Regions from separate parts of the Lysinibacillus sp. FSL L8-0126 genome, predicted to be linked through region 3. Evidence: riboswitches for the same ligand, from Rfam matches in the RefSeq annotation. Region 3 holds a riboswitch; each other region holds the start of a gene.
The links. Region 3 has a riboswitch for S-adenosylmethionine ahead of metA (homoserine O-succinyltransferase). Riboswitches for the same ligand answer to the same signal wherever they lie in the genome.
Positions count from the first base shown of each region.

Region 1 (5,756 bases), 2.3 Mb from region 3:
TGCATTCGTCAAGATTTCTACATGCTTTTGACTTGCGAAAAACTCCTGATTCCCTATCTCTGGATTGGCATGGATTTCCTGGCTAGTTTCAATATACAATGCTTGATTTGTTTCAATGGATTCCTGGATTAGTTCAATTCCCGATAAAGTTTTGCTCATATTTATCTCCCCCTATAGTCCTTTGCTTTGTTTTATTAACTCATCTTTTGATAAATCAACAACAATAGATCCTCCATTTGTTTCTGCCTCGACTGCCTTCATTACGTCTTCCTCATGATACAGCTCGACAATTCTCTGATATGTTTTATTATCTTGATCATCTGCTCGTGCAGCAAAAATGTTCACATAAGGTAAGGCGTTTGGATCGTTGGCATCTTCAAGATAAATGGGGTCCTTTACGGGATCAAACCCAGCTTGTCCAGCAACTCCATTATTAATAACGGATGCAACTACATCTGGTAATACACGTGGTGTTTGTTGAGCTACAATCGGTAAAATGTCTAAATCTTTCGGGTTGTCGACGATTTTACTTGGGTCACCGAAGAGACCAAAATCATCTGCCAATTTAATTAAGCCAGCTGATTCTAATAATCTTAATGCACGAGCCTGGTTGGAAGGGTCATCAGGGATAGCAATTTTGTCACCTTTTTTAATTTCGTTAACATCCTTCACTTTCTCTGAATATATTCCCATTGGAGCAATAACAGTAGCACCAATTGGAACTAAATCGACATTATTTTCTTTAGTAAATTGTGTTAGAAACGCGATATGCTGAAAGGAATTAATATCAATTTCTTTATTTGCTAATGCCTGATTCGGCAATGTATAGTCAGAGAACTCAACAAGCTCAATTTCAATCCCTTCCTTTTTAGCTTTCTCTTTTAAAATCGGCCATACTTCACCATCTGTTCCAGTTACACCAATCTTTACTTTTTCTTCTTTTTTAGCATTATCTGTAGCTGAATCAGACCCACAGGCAGCCAATGCTAATACGGCTGTTAAAACTAATAAAATACTAAACCACTTTTTCATTATTAATCTCCTCTTTCGTTGTTTTATTCAAATGAAAAATGTCCTTCTTACCGTCGCATAATTTTTCTTGATAGCTTATTCCCAATCCACTGCGCAATTTGTACAAGAATAATAAGAATAATAACGGTCACAAGCATGACACTTCCATCAAAGCGTTGATAACCATATGTCATTGCAATATGACCTAAACCGCCTCCGCCAACTGTACCAGCCATTGCAGAGAAATCTATTAAACCGACTGTCACAAACGTTAAGCCTAAAATTAACGGTCCAAGTGCCTCTGGAATTAATACAGTAAAAATAATTTGTAGAGGACTTGCTCCCATTGCCTTTGCGGCTTCAATTACCCCAGGGTCAATGCTAACTAAGTTATTCTCTACTACTCTCGCAATACCAAATGATGAGGCAATCGTCATCGGAAAGATTGCTGCCCACGTACCAATCGTTGTTCCAACAACCATTCTTGTTAATGGGCTAATGGCCACTAGAAAAATAATAAATGGAACTGGGCGAATAATATTAATTAAAAAATTTAACAATTGAAACACGAATTTGTTCTCTAAAATATTTCCTTTTCGTGTCACATATAGTAGTAAACCTATTGTTATACCAAGAATAGAACCGAAGATAAGGGTTATAATAACCATTAAAATCGTTTCACCCGTAGATTCAAAAATACGGGGCCAAAAAGTCGTCCAATCAACCTTCATTGAATTTTACCTCCTCAACAGTTACAATGTCTTGTAATTCAGTAAGAACACTAGGTATTTTATCGCTATGTCCCTCAAATGAGACGAGCAAGTTCCCATAGAACTTCTCCTGAATTTCTCGGACAGAGCCATAGACGATATTAACGTCCACATCAAATTTTCTTGTTACGCGAGAAAGGATAGGATCGCTAGCAATATCACCTTTAAAAATAACACGGTATAAATTTTTGCCGCCTTTTTTTCTCCATTCCTCTAATAGAGATGCAGATGGTCGATCTTGCTGAACCGATTGAATAAACCGTTGAGTCGTTAAATGCTGTGGATTTGTAAAAATATCAAAAACTGAATTAGATTCAATTACTGCTCCATTTTCCATGACTGCTACTCTGTCACATATTTGTTGGATGACATTCATCTCATGTGTGATTAGCAAAATAGTGATTCCTAAATCCTTGTTTACTTTTTTGAGAAGGCGGAGAATTTCCCCAGTTGTATCTGGATCGAGCGCTGAGGTTGCTTCATCACAAATTAATATATCAGGGGAGGTAGCAAGCGCCCTCGCAATGCCAACCCGCTGTTTTTGGCCTCCAGATAATTGCTCAGGGTAATCGTTCGCTTTTTCTGTAAGACCAACAAAACTAAGAAGTTCTGCAACTCTTTCATTAATTTCTTTTTTAGGCACTCCCGCCAGCTTAAGTGGATAGGCTACATTTCCAGCTACCGTTCTTGAGGAGAATAAGTTGAAATTTTGAAAAATCATGCCGATTCTTCTTCTCAGCTTTCTTACCTCTTTTGGTGTGAGCGAATTAATATCAACACCTTGTACTTGAACAGTGCCATGGGTTGGACTTTCTAATAGATTCACAAGTCGCAATAATGTGCTCTTTCCTGCACCACTAAATCCAATAATTCCAAAAATCTCTCCCTGCTGAATGGAAAGAGATACATCTTTCACTGCATTCACTTCACGATCACCAAATTTAAAGGTTTTCGCTACATTCTGAAATTCAATCATTTACTTGCTCAACTCCCTATTTAAAAATAAAGAACAAAAAGGACCTTCCTTTTGTTCTTATCGATTAAGAAAAAAGGAAGGTCCCCACTATTGAAGAAACTACTTCCTTCTCATCTTTCAAATGTAAGTACATTTGCAGGAATTGGCACGGTATTATGTTAATAACCCGCTGCCGAGACTTCATTGGGCCTGTCCCTCAGTCTCTCTGGATAAGAAGAAATTATCGTATTTAATTGTCTGTTAAGATTTAAACAATACTATAATGCTTGATGAATTATATGTCAACATTTCTTTTAAAAAGTTTTATTAGAAAAATAAATCCATTTACTGTTATAACAGCAGGAGTACATTGGTAGCTGCGTTTTTTCTAGTGAAATAATTTATGCTTATGTTACTGAGGATGTCAATGAGCAGGCAGCCATAAAAAGGTTCAATTTGAAAATTGCCTACTTCCAAATTGAACCTTTCCGTTATTCTAAAACGCCCTTTTCTCGTAAACTAGCAATTTGTTCATCATTATAGCCAAGTGCAGTTAATACTTCTTCATTATGCTCTCCAAGCTTGGCACCGACATACTTGTACTCAGGCTCAGTGCCATCAAATTTAAAGGCAGAAGCAATTTGCTGTTGCATGGTGCCATCGCTTTTTGGAATATCGACGATCATGCCGCGAGCCTTCAACTGTGGATGCTCACATGCTTCTGGAAAAGTGAGTACAGGCTCTACACAACCTTCAAAATCCTCGTTAAATACCTCAAGCCATTCCTCATATGTCTTTGATAGAAAGGCATCATGAACAGCCTCTTTAAAGCGTATTTGCGTATAGTAAGAATCATTAAAGGTATTATCAATCAACTCAGGAATGTCGAGTGCTTCACAGAGCAGTTTACGAAATTGAGGTTCTAAGCTACCGACAGAGAAGAAGCGTCCATCTTTTGTTTTGTAAAAATCATAGTAACTGCCTCCGTTTAAAATTTCTTGCTCTGGCTGTGGTACACGACCACCCCCAATAAACGCAGCACCATACATAGCATTCAGCGAAAAGACAGCATCTGTCATACTAATATCTATGAATTGTCCTTCGCCTGTTTTTTCACGATGAAGGGCAGCAGCCAGTACCCCAATTGCGGCATGCATTGTCCCTCCAGCTATATCAGCTAGTTGAACTCCCATGGAGACAGGCTTTTTATCCTTATGGCGTGAATAATCGAGTAAGCCTGCTAAAGATAAATAGTTATTATCGTGTCCAGGTCGATTGCTATAAGGTCCAGTTTGTCCGTAACCAGTAATCGCACAATAGATAACCTTTGGATTTATTTCCTTTAGAGCTTCATAGCCAATGCCAAGGCGTTGCATGACACCAGGCCGAAAACCTTCGATAATAACGTCATACTCTTGCACCAGTGATTTTACAATGTCTATAGCCTCTGGTGATTTAAGATTTAATGTAATTGATTTTTTAGATCGATTTAAATGTTGATGAATGTAAGCCTCATGATCTTCATCATAGGGAGGCATAATTCGTGTTAAATCAACGCGCTTTGAAGATTCAACATGGATGACATCTGCTCCTAAATCAGCAAAAATCATTGTCGCCATTGGCCCTGGTAGTAATGCAGAAAAATCGAGAATTTTTAACCCTTGTAAAATGCCCAAATCTTCCAACCCCTTTTTGTGTAGGCTACACGACCATCCCATTGATGGAAGCGTAGCGCTTTTCTCATAATCCCCATTGTGTGAAAAGCGTAACGTTCGATTCTGTATTAATACAGTTTATTTTATTTTAAAGAGTATTATAACAGAATAGACCTTAACTTGCCTATGCTATTTTTCATTATAAAATAAACATTTCAACTTTCATATGTCAGAATAACAATAAAAGTAAAAAAATTTAGAATTTAGATTTTTTATCAAATTTCAGACAATAGTTGTCAGTTGTTAGAATATTTAATTTAAGAAAATAAATTGTAGAATTTTGTTTACTAGCTAGCTATATGATACGACCCTTTTTATTGATACAATCCTAGTGGTGTATTGGATTCTTCTTACGCAATTTGGAAATGATACTATTACCCCATTTATTAATAAAGTATCTCTCAAAAAATACATATAAAATTAACGTAAATAGGAGAGAAGAAATGAAATCACATCAATTAAAACTAAAGCATTTAATTATGGGAGTTGCGATGGCAGCATTCTTTTTCACGAGCCTTGGTAGTGTTTGGGGCGGATACAGAATGAATATTGACTCGATAAAGGAAAATACACTAGAAACGAATAGGGTTTATGCTCAAAAATTGGCATCTACTGCGGATTCTTATCTACATGAATCTTTCCAAATATTAGGTTATAGTGCAACTCAGATACAAGCAAAGATGGACGATGCGCAAGCATTGAATCAGGAAACAGAACGTTTGAGATTGCAAAATCAAATGTTTAATTCTGTAGTAATAACAAATGCAGAAGGATTGGTTTTATCCGTCTCTCCACCATCTATTGAAATAAAGGGAGAAATTTTAACATCAATCGGTGCTAAAGAGGCGTTATCCAAAAGGACACCACTTATCTCTAAACCATATGAGGCGATGACAGGACGTCTCATCATTTTTATTTCTCATCCTATTTTTTCCGACTCCAATGAGTATTTAGGAATGATAGCAGGGACTATTTATTTAAAGGAACCAAATGCCTTTAAAACTTTACTGGGAGAGCATTATAGTAAGGACGGCTCTTACGTATATGTAGTTGATTCAGATGGGCGTGTTATCTATCATCAAGACCCAAGTCGGATTAATGATGTGGTAACGAAAAATAAAGTCGTTCAATCGGTGATATCAGGAAAGAGTGGTGCTCAACTTGTTGAGAACACAGAAAGAGTGAAAATGCTTGCTGGCTATAGTACAGTCCCATCAACAGGATGGGGCGTTGTCGCCCAGAAACCTTTAGACGTAGCACTAGCCCCTTCCTTTGATCGTGTGCAGGAAGTCATTATTAAATCTG
Region 1 covers NZ_CP152028.1:1,312,277-1,318,032, reverse strand. The annotation lists gene MHI34_RS06305 (M20 family metallopeptidase) at 1-159, opposite strand, end outside; gene MHI34_RS06300 (MetQ/NlpA family ABC transporter substrate-binding protein) at 172-1,032, opposite strand; gene MHI34_RS06295 (methionine ABC transporter permease) at 1,080-1,742, opposite strand; gene MHI34_RS06290 (methionine ABC transporter ATP-binding protein) at 1,732-2,757, opposite strand; SAM riboswitch class I at 2,865-2,973, opposite strand; gene MHI34_RS06285 (CaiB/BaiF CoA-transferase family protein) at 3,228-4,412, opposite strand; gene MHI34_RS06280 (sensor domain-containing diguanylate cyclase) at 4,895-5,756, shown strand, end outside.
Region 1: linked by a shared signal. The riboswitch ahead of MHI34_RS06290 (methionine ABC transporter ATP-binding protein) and the one ahead of metA (homoserine O-succinyltransferase) in region 3 are both predicted to bind S-adenosylmethionine.

Region 2 (5,756 bases), 1.7 Mb from region 3:
ACTGCTTGACGAGCAATTTCGACGGCACGTTTATTAATTTCTTCCGCTTTTGCGCCAAGATCATATTCATTTAACACAAGAGGTGTCCCGCCAAAAGTATTCGTACAAATAATATCTGCGCCTGCCTCTAAATATTTATGGTGAATTTCCTTAATTACATCAGGTCTAGTAAGCACAAGATTTTCATTACAGCCATCAAGCTCCTCCCCGCCAAAATCCTCAGCGGATAAGTTTTCGTTTTGTAGCATTGTTCCCATTGCGCCATCAAGAATTAAAATACGTTTCTCTAGTTGCTTTTCAATCAAGTGCTTAGCCATGTATACTTACCCCTTTTTTCTGTTCATCCAATTGCTCAATATATTTCATCAACTCTAATGTCACATCATAACGTAAAAATGGAGTGATAAGGTAAATGCCATTGAAATACTGTGCAGCCACCTCAACTAATTCCTTCGCAATGGCAATCCCCTCAAATGTTGCACGTTCTTTATCTTCACCACAGGCCTTCATTCTTGTTAAGGCATCTTCAGATAATTTTATGCCTGGCACCTCATGATGTAAGAATTCAGCACTTTTATAACTTGTAACGGGCATAATACCAATATAAATAGGTGCTTGCAAATGCTTGGTTGCCTCATAAATTTCCACAATTTTTTCCTTCGTATATACTGGCTGTGAAATAAAGTAGTCTGCTCCATACTCAATTTTCTTCTCTAAGCGTGCCACAGCACGATCTAATACACGGACATTTGGATTAAATGCAGCAGCTACTGAAAAATTTGCTTTTTTACGAAGTGGTTTACCTGAGAAGGAAATGCCTTGATTTAACTGCTTAATTAATTGGATCAGCTCCATTGATGAGACATCATAAACACTTGTGGCACCTGGGAAGTCCCCAACTTTTGTTGGATCACCAGTAACAGCTAACACATCATGAATTCCTAATGCATTTAACCCCATTAAATGTGATTGTAGACCGATTAAATTACGATCTCGGCATGTAATATGTGTTAGAGGACGTACACCATTAGTACTCTTCAACAATGCACCCATAGCAATATTGCTAATACGTGGAGAAGCCAGAGAATTGTCTGCCATCATGACGACATCTGCTCCTGCATCATACAATTGTTTTGCCCCTTCCAAAAAACCATCAATTTCTAGATGTCTAGGTGTATCTAGCTCTACAATGACAGAGCGTTCGCGCTTTACTTTTTCATGAAGAGGTTCATACTTCGTTGGCTCTGCTTCACGAACAATTTGAATCTTCTCCGGTTTGGCATACTTTTCATGAACTGGTGATAACTCTTCTAAATACTTCTTCGCTGCTGCTATATGCTTCGGTGTCGTACCACAACAGCCTCCAATTAAGCGTACCCCTTGATCACGTAATTCCACAGCCGCTCGACCAAAATATTCAGCTTCTGACTCATAAACGACACGACCATCTTCTAAGTCAAGGAGTGAAGCATTCGGATAAGCCGACATAAATGCCTTATCAGGAAGTTCTACACCTTCAAACGCCTGAATGGTATGGTGTGGACCTAAACGACAATTGACACCCACAATATCCGCACCAAGTTTTTCTAGCTCATGCAGGGCGTTATTTAAAGACATACCGTTTTGTAAAACACCAGGTTCGTGCATGGAAACTTGCGCAATAATCGGTAATTTTGTCTTTGTCCGTAGCATCTTTAAGGTAGCTGTTAATTCTTCAAAATCATAATAGGTTTCGAGTAAAAGGCCGTCTGGATTCCCAGCAAGTAAAACACTCGCTTGCTCCTCAATAGTTGCTAAGATTTCATCTAACGTTGCATCACTTTTACGAATACCACGAATACCACCAATTGTCCCTAAGACAAACTGACCTCCATCTGCCGCAGCTCGCTTTGCGATTGTAATCGCTGCTTCATTAAATTGTTGGACACGCGATTCTAATCCATAGCGAGCTAATTTAATGGCATTTGCACCATACGTATTCGTTTGGATGATATCAGCACCAGCTGCAATATATTCTCTATGAATCTTTTCAATTAACTCAGGTTTCTGTACATTCATTTCCTCATGACAATACTCCAAACCATAGCCATAAAGTACTGTGCCTATTGCGCCATCTGCCGTCAATACATGCGTTTTTAACCTTTCAAGCAATCTCATTAAACTAGCCTCTCTTCCTATATCTCTGTATAATAAAAAGCCTTCTTTTATAAAAAAAAGAAGGCTTTAATGACTCATCATTGTTTTTTCCTTCTCATCTTCGACTCAATGGTCTTCTGGATTTAGCACCTGACAAAAAAGTTGGTTGCTGAAGCTTCAATGGGCCAGTCCCTCTGCTTCTCTTGATAAGAATGTAGTATGAATTTTTTAAATAATTAAAAGAATCATATCGTTTACTGACGAATGAGTCAAGACTATTTCACATAACAAAGATATTTTTCACTTAAAAGCTTAGAAATTGGCTAGTTCCTTTGCAAGCTCCTCACCGATTTTCTTCCCATTTTGAATACAAGCACCAATCCCTACCCCAAAGTATGAACAACCTGCGATGGATAGATTAGGATAGTTTTCTTGTAATTCTTGAACTAAACCTTGTAATGCTTCACGGTGAGCTAGATCATATTTTGGCATTTGATCAATCCATTTTGTGACATTAATAACTGTTGGCTGTTCCTCTATTCCTAGGCTCTTGCGCACATCCTCTAAAGCAACCGCTGCTAATTCTTCGTCAGACATGGCATGGAGTTGCTCATATGCTGGATTGATGCTTTTATAAAAGAGTCGCACAAGTAATTTATGATCTCTTGATGTATGCCTCCATTTACGACTTGTCCAAGTTGCAGCATTACATGTAACGTCAGAATTATGTGAGACAATATAGCCCGTTCCATCTGCTGGCAATCTAGAGTCTGGTACATCAAAACCTAAATAGATCGTAATTGCTGAAGCTGTCGTAAATTGGTCAAAATAACTGTTTAATGATTCATCCTGTAGTAGGCCTTGAACAGCCTCATTCGGCAGTGCTAAAACGACATAATCTGTCTCGATGCTTTCACCATTAGCTAAGGCAATTGAATAGTGGTTTTCTTGCTTTTGAACATTGACAGTTGCGACACCCTTGATGATCTCTACATCGGTTAATGTTTGTTCGAGACGATCAATTAGAGAAGATAAACCGTTTTTGAACGATATAAACTTTTTATTGGCTGCTTTAGCAAATTGCTCACGATTCGCATCAAAGCCTTTTATGATACTTCCATACTCGTTCTTATAGTCAATCAAGTACGGTAAAGTAGAGGCAATCGAAAGCTGGTGTAAATCACCTGAATAAACACCTGCAAGAACGGGTGCAATTTGATTTTTTACAAGCTCTTCCCCTAAATAATAAGTTAAAAACTCTCCAATTGAACTTTCCTTTGTGAAGTCTTTGTTTGGTAAAGTCAAATCTTTTAATGCATCTTGTTTACCTTGCTCTGTAATCAATGTGCTTTGCTCCAAGGATGCCAAACTCATTGGTATTCCAAAAGTAGAATCTGCCGGAATGGCATGTAATTCATTATTCGTATAAATATAGGAAATACCTGTTTCGTTGTAAACTAGATTCTCCTCAAAATCAAGCTCCTGTACAAGCTCCATAACACCTTTATGACGAGCTACAATCGAGTCAGCACCTGTTTCCATAATAAAACCTTGCTCATGTGTTGAATATAATTTGCCCCCTAAATATGTATTTTTTTCTACAAGCACTAGACGCACATCTACATTATTTTCCTTCACTTGACGTTGTAAATAATGCATTGTGCATAATCCTGTAATACCGCCACCTAATACAACAACTGTTTTCATAGTAACCGCCCCTATTTTTAGTTCTTCCTACAGTATAAACTTATTTTCATTGAAAATTACGTTAAACCCTTTACAAATTTAGCAAAAATAGAGCTACCTCATCTGTGAGATAGCTCTAGCTTAATCATATGGAATTTCCATTTCAAGGTTTACAAAAAATACACATATTTATAGGTACTATAGTGTTTAATATGTCTAAAAAATACGGAAACATAAACGTTAATTTAGTAGTCTATCCTTTTAGATTTTGGGAAAAGCTCGCTAAGTTTTCTGCTGAATTCGTTACTTCTGTAAATGATGTCCCTAACTCGTTTAATATCCCGACGATTGCTTGTATTTTCGTTGCCATACAGTCGTTTTGATCCTTTGCTTCTGTCATGGCTCCCAATATGCTTGTAAATTGACCTTCAGTTTGTAACATGTTTTCCTCACCTGACGCCACTTCATCTTGAATATTTGCCAGAGAATGCTCTAATTTCTCTGTCCGTTCACTCGTTTTTTTCAATAACAATGCCACCGAAGTAACCGAATCCTTCGTTTGAATAGATAATTTACGCACCTCATCAGCCACTACACTAAAGCCTTTGCCCGCTTCTCCAGCACGCGCCGCTTCAATTGCAGCATTCAATGCCAACAGATTGGTTTGATTAGCAATATTAGTAACCACATTCATGATTGTCTCCATTTCCCTAGACATATCCGATAATTGTTCAATATTTTCTTCTATATCATGAAGTGAATGAATAATATTAAGCATATTTTGTGATTGATTTTTTAAACGTTCACGACCTTCAAGTGCTTGATTTTCAGCCAGTGTTGAGACATCAAGTGATTTTTTAGCCAATTGTTTAATTTCGTCAGATTGCTTGCTTAAGCAGCAAAATGAATTATTTGTTTCCTGAGAAATTGTGGCAAGTGCTTCGGAAGAATCAACAATTTGTCGTTCAATAGCTTCTTTCTCATGCATCATTTTTTCTTTCATTTGTTCTACAGTGTTTTCAAAAGCCTCCAAAACGAGCTGCTGCTCGAAATTACAAATTTTCGATATGGCCCTGATCGTATTAAATTGATCTTGGGGGTGCTCTATATTTTTTTCGACTAAATCAATAAATGATATGGATAAATCTTGGAATGCGCAAATATACCATTGGGTTCTAAGCCCAATATGAACATGTACCTTTGCAATTTTTACTCGTCTTTGGTAATACACCTCATCAATGGTTCCGTTAAACATTTCAATAATATGCTGCCGTAGTGTTACTTTAAGTCTGTCTACAGAACTATGATGACTAATAATATCTACCAAATGATGCTCTGTTCCTATCATGTTGTAAAAACGGTTTACGATGTGATCTACATTGTCCATAACATATGGCTGGAAAGCTTTTAAATATTGTAAGTCTTGCTTCGTTAGATTCAGCATTTCAATTTGTTTCACCATTGATTGGCGAGTAGACAAATCCATTTTTACTGTATATTGCTGTAAATCCAATACCTTCGTCTTTCTCTGTTTTTGAAAAATCACACATCTTCCCTCTTTCATTCCGTTTACTTTCAGCAGGCTGAGAAACACCAAATCCCTTTTTTAACATATTGATTGATACAAGAAAAAATACCCCGATAAAAACAGATTAGCTATTATGCTATGGGCTAATACTCTTTCTGTCTGGCACACTTCCTCCAAAAGCATGTCGAGTACCTCTTTGTACAATCACATAAAAAATATTCCCGCTCAGCAAGCAGACCTAGTCAGTACATGACTAACAGTAGACTTATTTACGTATGCTTTATTTCAAAATCACTCATTTACATTAATCATTTTATAAATTGCTGTCAATCTTATCGATTCCGTTTTTTTACATATACCACACCAAAAGTCCCTATCTTAAAATTAATGGTAATGCATAAGAAAA
Region 2 covers NZ_CP152028.1:2,087,348-2,093,103, reverse strand. The annotation lists gene metH (methionine synthase) at 1-317, opposite strand, end outside; gene MHI34_RS10195 (bifunctional homocysteine S-methyltransferase/methylenetetrahydrofolate reductase) at 310-2,157, opposite strand; SAM riboswitch class I at 2,249-2,349, opposite strand; gene MHI34_RS10190 (protoporphyrinogen oxidase) at 2,449-3,843, opposite strand; gene MHI34_RS10185 (globin-coupled sensor protein) at 4,076-5,368, opposite strand.
Region 2: linked by a shared signal. The riboswitch ahead of MHI34_RS10195 (bifunctional homocysteine S-methyltransferase/methylenetetrahydrofolate reductase) and the one ahead of metA (homoserine O-succinyltransferase) in region 3 are both predicted to bind S-adenosylmethionine.

Region 3 (5,756 bases):
TTTTAAAAAAAGCCAAGAAAAAAGTGATTCTATCGATGTGGGAAGATATGTATGATACTTTAAGGGGAGATATTCAAGAAGTGGCACAGCATGTTCCTATTCATGGTATTACCCTATATGTAGGGGAACAGCTAGAGTCGATTGACCAGCATAGAGCTACACACTACACGAAAAAAACGTCTACACCACATTGGTTTATTTTATCGGTAGATGGTCAGGAAATGATTTATGGTCACTCTCCATCTACGCAAGAAATGGCCTTTATCACCAATGACCCTGTCCATATTTATTTGTTAGAGGATTATGTTTGGCATGACGTCCTTATCAATCGATTGGTAAAACGTGATGATCAGGAATTAGAAGACTGGATTGCTAAGGAGCGTAAAGCTTTTTTCTTAGAATAGTCATAAGGGAAGGGGAGTAACGTGAAAAAATTCGTGTTGCTAGGTTTAATGAGCTTATTAATGTTAGGAGCATGTAACGCTAAAACGCCTACCAAATCACTAATGATTCATGAGCTAACTGTCGTTCCAGACAATATTCAACAAAAAATTGAGGCTAATGATAAGATTCAATTATTGTATGAAGATGACTCTACGTATTATCTTGTTTATTATTCGAAAGGGAATGTGCTGGCAAGTATTGCGGCTGAAGAAAATAGTCAAGTCATCCAACTGAAAGAAGGTAGCGAGCAACGAAAAGTGGCTCAACCCTATGTATATAAAATCATCACCAAAGATCCTGAGCTATACACGATTGATTTGCGAATAAACGGCGAGAGTACGCCAATAGATCGCGTAACCTCTATATAAGACAAAAACCGAAATCCCATTAAATGAGATTTCGGTTTCTTTACAAGATATCTTAATAAAAGACTTTCTCTACATTGTATTTGGAGCGGAAAGTGTTAATCGCATATGTTTCGTAAATTTCACGTTCCATTGGATCTTCTACTTCATAGACCTCAATTTTGAACACTTCATCACGATGATTTTTCATCGGAGATACATTGTCCTCGAAATGCTTTTTAATACGTTGACGAATTTTACGTGCTTTGCCGACAAATAATAGCTCATTCTTGTCATTATAGAATAAAAAAATGCCGCCTTTATCACGTGTGATTTTATGGAAGTCAATAAAACCAAAGTATGGTGTGATAGGCACATCACCAGGTTTTACTTCTTGTTCACGTTGACGGATGACTACATCAGGTTTTGGAAATTCAATTTTAATCAAAGTATTCACGTTCCTCTCTGTTACTAAAGTTATATGGTAACATAAATACGGCATGTTTACCATAAATTTTAAATGTAGAAACACTACTTATAGCAAGCTTAGTGTACATCAAATAAACGAGGAACATGCATTTGAATCACAAAATATTCTATGAATTATTGATATTCTAACTAATTCATGCTACAATTCGATGTAATTAAATAATCTTATCAAGAGAAGCTGAGGGATTTGGCCCGATGACGCTTCAGCAACCTCTAACAATTGTTAGAAAGGTGCTAATTCCAGCGAAGGATTTTTCCTTTGAGAGATAAGAGTGGACGTGAAAAAATCCTTCTCATTCTATCTCGTATGGAATGAGGAGGATTTTTTAATTTGTCAGCAAGGTTTGCTAAAAGAGAGTGATCAAAGAGAGGGGAACGCAAGATGCCAATTAATATTCCGAAAAATTTACCAGCTGGAGAACATTTACGTGAGGAAAAAATCTTCGTCATGGAAGAGGACCGTGCGAAAACACAGCAAATTCGTCCGTTAAACATATTAATATTGAATTTAATGCCTGAAAAAGAAAAAACGGAGCTTCAATTACTACGTTTATTAGGGAATACACCGCTACAGGTAAATATCACCTTTTTAAATACGGCCACACATGAGTCGAAAAACGTCAGTAAATCACATTTACAGCTATTTTACACAACGTTCAACCAAATTCGTCACCGTCGCTATGACGGGATGATTATTACGGGAGCACCTGTAGAAAAAATGGCCTTTGAAGAAGTTAACTATTGGCGGGAAATTTCAGAAATTATGGACTGGTCCAAAAAGAATGTGACATCCGTTTTACATATCTGTTGGGGGGCACAGGCGGCACTGTATCATCATTATGGGATAGGAAAGGTAGAACTTTCAGCTAAATGCTCAGGTGTCTATTCCCATGTAATCACCGATTTAACAGTGGATTTAGTACGTGGCTTCAGTGATTTATTTACCGCTCCACATTCACGCTATACTTCTGTTTCGATCGACGAGGTTCGCAATCATCCAGACTTACGATTATTATCCTATTCAGAGGATGCAGGTGTGTTCATCGTCCAATCAAAAGATAATAAAAACATTATGATTACAGGGCATCTGGAGTATGATGCGACAACATTAGCCGATGAATATAGCCGTGATGTCGCAAAGGGCATAGATATCGCTGTTCCTGTGAATTACTTCCCGAATGATGATCCATCACAGGAGCCAATGAATACATGGCGTGCCCATACGCATTTATTATTCTCTAACTGGTTGAACTACTATGTTTACCAAGAAACACCATACGAATGGGATTTTGTAGATGAAATTGAATATCATATTTAATTAATAAAAAGTCTAATTTCTTTTCTCACCATAAAAGAAATTAGACTTTTTGATTGTCATTCGTTGTTTCTGTATTAGGCGTTTCGGTACTTTGAGCTTTGGTTTTGCGATTTCGTATAACTGCGACAATCAATAAAAGTATCGGTAATAAAATGGTGATTATAAAAGAAAAGATTGGCCAAATTTCATTATTGTAATTGGTTGAATGTACAATGTCTGGATGAATAATTTGAGAAAGCCCAATGACAATTAGACCCATCGGTAATATGAGAGGGCGATGATCCTTGATTTTTAAAATTTGCGCAAGACCGACAACAGTCGTATAGAAATACATAAATGTGCGAATATAAATGGATGAAATCCACATAAAGGCCATGATGATTTCAATGCGCTGCAAAAAATTCCCTATCGATATTCTTTGCGCTAAGGCATAGCTAGGAAATGTTCTAGATGACGTATTCTCAGGTCCTAAAACAAGAATCGATAGCACAATCAACGTAATTAAGACGATGCCACCGAGGATTGTCCCAAAATATAACCCTTTCTGTGCAGATGGCTGTACATTGACACCAGCAGGATACAGTATTAATAACACCAGTAATGGAAAGGAAAAGATACTCATAAAGCGTGCAATACTATAAAGCATAGATGTTTTGGTTGCTTCTAATAAGGGTTGAATGTTCTCAAAATGAATTTGAGGCGTAATACAAACCATAAAAAAAATAAAAATAAAGACAAATGCTGGAAAAATAATTTCTGCTGAACGGGCAAAGGTCTCAATGCCTAAATAAGCAGCGTACATAATGATAATACTAAACATCAAGGCAAATGCTAATGTCGGAGTCTCCGGCATGACTTCGGTTTTCATAAAAATACCGATAAAATAGAGTAATTCTCCAGCAGATAGAAAGGTTAAGATTAGGAAACAACTGGCTGTGATTTTTCCAAAAAAACGACCAAGAATTTTTTCATTTGCCTCTACAAAATTAAGTGACGGTGTTTGGTTGGCTAGTGTTAAAAATAATTTAACGGCCAGCAGGCTAAGGACAACTCCAATGCAGGCGGCAATCCATGCATCTTGCTTAGCGGCACCCGTAATACTAGAAGGGATAATTAAAATTGCCGTTCCGATAGAATAGAGGAATGTAATGATTGTAAATTGTCTTGAACTAATAATCTCTTTTTCCATCGAGCAACCCTCCATTTTTTATCCTTCTATCTATTTTGTTAATGACACAATATAATCTTTAATTGGTGTAAAGATAAAGGTAATCAAATCCAATGGGCTTGGAATATGGATTTTTAGCGCATTTCCCATATTCAAAGCCGTTCCGATGAGAAGCAAAATAGAAAATACGACAATGGTTTTTGAATCATGCTGCTTTTTTAGCTTTGGTATAAAAATAAGTGCTAGGATCATTGAAATGATAAAGATGGCTACAGCTAGCACCATTTCGTTACTCCTCCTTTGGCTTGTTTAATAATGAATTTTGCATCGTACCTAAACCTTGTGTCGTTACTTTCACTTGCACATCTACCGCCAAATCTGGAAAGATGGAAGCCCACTCATCCTTAATTTTTTTCCACTGTTTTGGATCTGCACGATGTAAGGCATCACCGAAACCAAACACATCAACCTCATATTGCTGTTGTATTTTCTCCAATGTTTTTTGAATTCGTTCATCAATGCCCTTAGCTGTTTTTTTATTGACATAATCAATGGATTTATTTTTTGTAAGATCGATATCACATTCGACCTCTCCTATGTTCTGCTCAACATTAATACGGACATCAATTTTCGGCATTCCGTTATCAAAAGACCCTTTCACTTTTGTTGTGGATTGAGTGATTTCAGATGATAGAGTTCCTTTCTTTGGGCAGGCTATGATTTCGATCGTACTCTGTATTTTATCATTCAGGAAACTAACGCTTTTACTTTCTCCCTCAGTCAATAGCCCAATATATTTATCCCCTTTAAAGACCGCTAATCCTGCATACTGCAACAGCACAGGCGTTTTAACTCGTTGCACATTTGTTTGATCTACACCTAATTTCTTATCACCATGTACTTCAATAGCAGTAATTAATGCCCCTTTATGTTTATTCGTTAATGTATTGACTAACTCATCTATATTGACAGCTATTGTGGCGCCCCAAGCTTTTTCAGAGACATCAAGGGAATTTAACATTTTATTAGCGGGTATCTTTTCAATGGGCGTTAGTACATTTAACACTTCCTTCGCTGTCGCTTCATGAGACATAATGACATCGAAATCCTTACGAAATTCATGGTCCCTTACAATTAAATCAAGTGAATCACTAATTCCTTCTTTTGCTAGATCTTCCCCTAAAACAACCACTTGAAGATGGGCAAAATACGGTTTTCGGGCAGCGTTGGTTGTCATTTTTCGAATTGCCTCAAAGATGGTCTCGCCTCTCGAATGATAGCTAACGACAGGAGAGCGTTGCGTGGAAGCCTGTCGCATCGAAATTTCACTTGGATCAACAATTTGAACGGTAATCTCATATTCTTCGTCTATTTTGTCAATACCCAGTGCTACGACAATGGCTAATTCATTTAATTCACGCTTACTCCAGCAGCCACTTAACAGTAAAGTGAGGATACATAGTAAGCAAATCACTTTTATTTTTGCCATATTCCATTCCTCATTTATCCAGTAGTTATTTCCTGCCCTTTACATTGACATATTTATGTCCTCTAACAATATTTTTTTGATTAACTAAACGAGGTCGTGTTAGTAACTTTCTACGAGGGAACAAAAGAAAGGCATCCTTTTGATCCTTTAAAACTAACGGTGCAAATGGACTTAAATAAGGTACACCAAATGAACGAATACTACATAAATGGAGAATAATGACCATAATACCGAACATAACACCAAATAAACCAAACATAGCTGCTAAAATCATTAATGGGAAACGTAACACACGAATCGTATTCGACAAACCGTAGGCAGGGAAAAGAAAACTACAAATTGCTGTTAAAGCTACAATAATGACCATTACAGCAGATACCACACCCGCATCAACTGCCGCTTGACCAATAACTAAAGTACCGACAATAGACACCGCTGGGCCGATTGTTCTAGGCATACGAAGCCCAGCCTCCCTTAATACCTCAAAGGCAATCTCCATAATGA
Region 3 covers NZ_CP152028.1:3,748,944-3,754,699, forward strand. The annotation lists gene MHI34_RS18125 (TrmB family transcriptional regulator) at 1-404, shown strand, start outside; gene MHI34_RS18130 (hypothetical protein) at 426-812, shown strand; gene MHI34_RS18135 (nucleotide excision repair endonuclease) at 865-1,290, opposite strand; SAM riboswitch class I at 1,440-1,550, shown strand; gene metA (homoserine O-succinyltransferase) at 1,660-2,595, shown strand; gene MHI34_RS18145 (endospore germination permease) at 2,636-3,784, opposite strand; gene MHI34_RS18150 (hypothetical protein) at 3,815-4,048, opposite strand; gene MHI34_RS18155 (Ger(x)C family spore germination protein) at 4,053-5,252, opposite strand; gene MHI34_RS18160 (spore germination protein) at 5,278-5,756, opposite strand, start outside.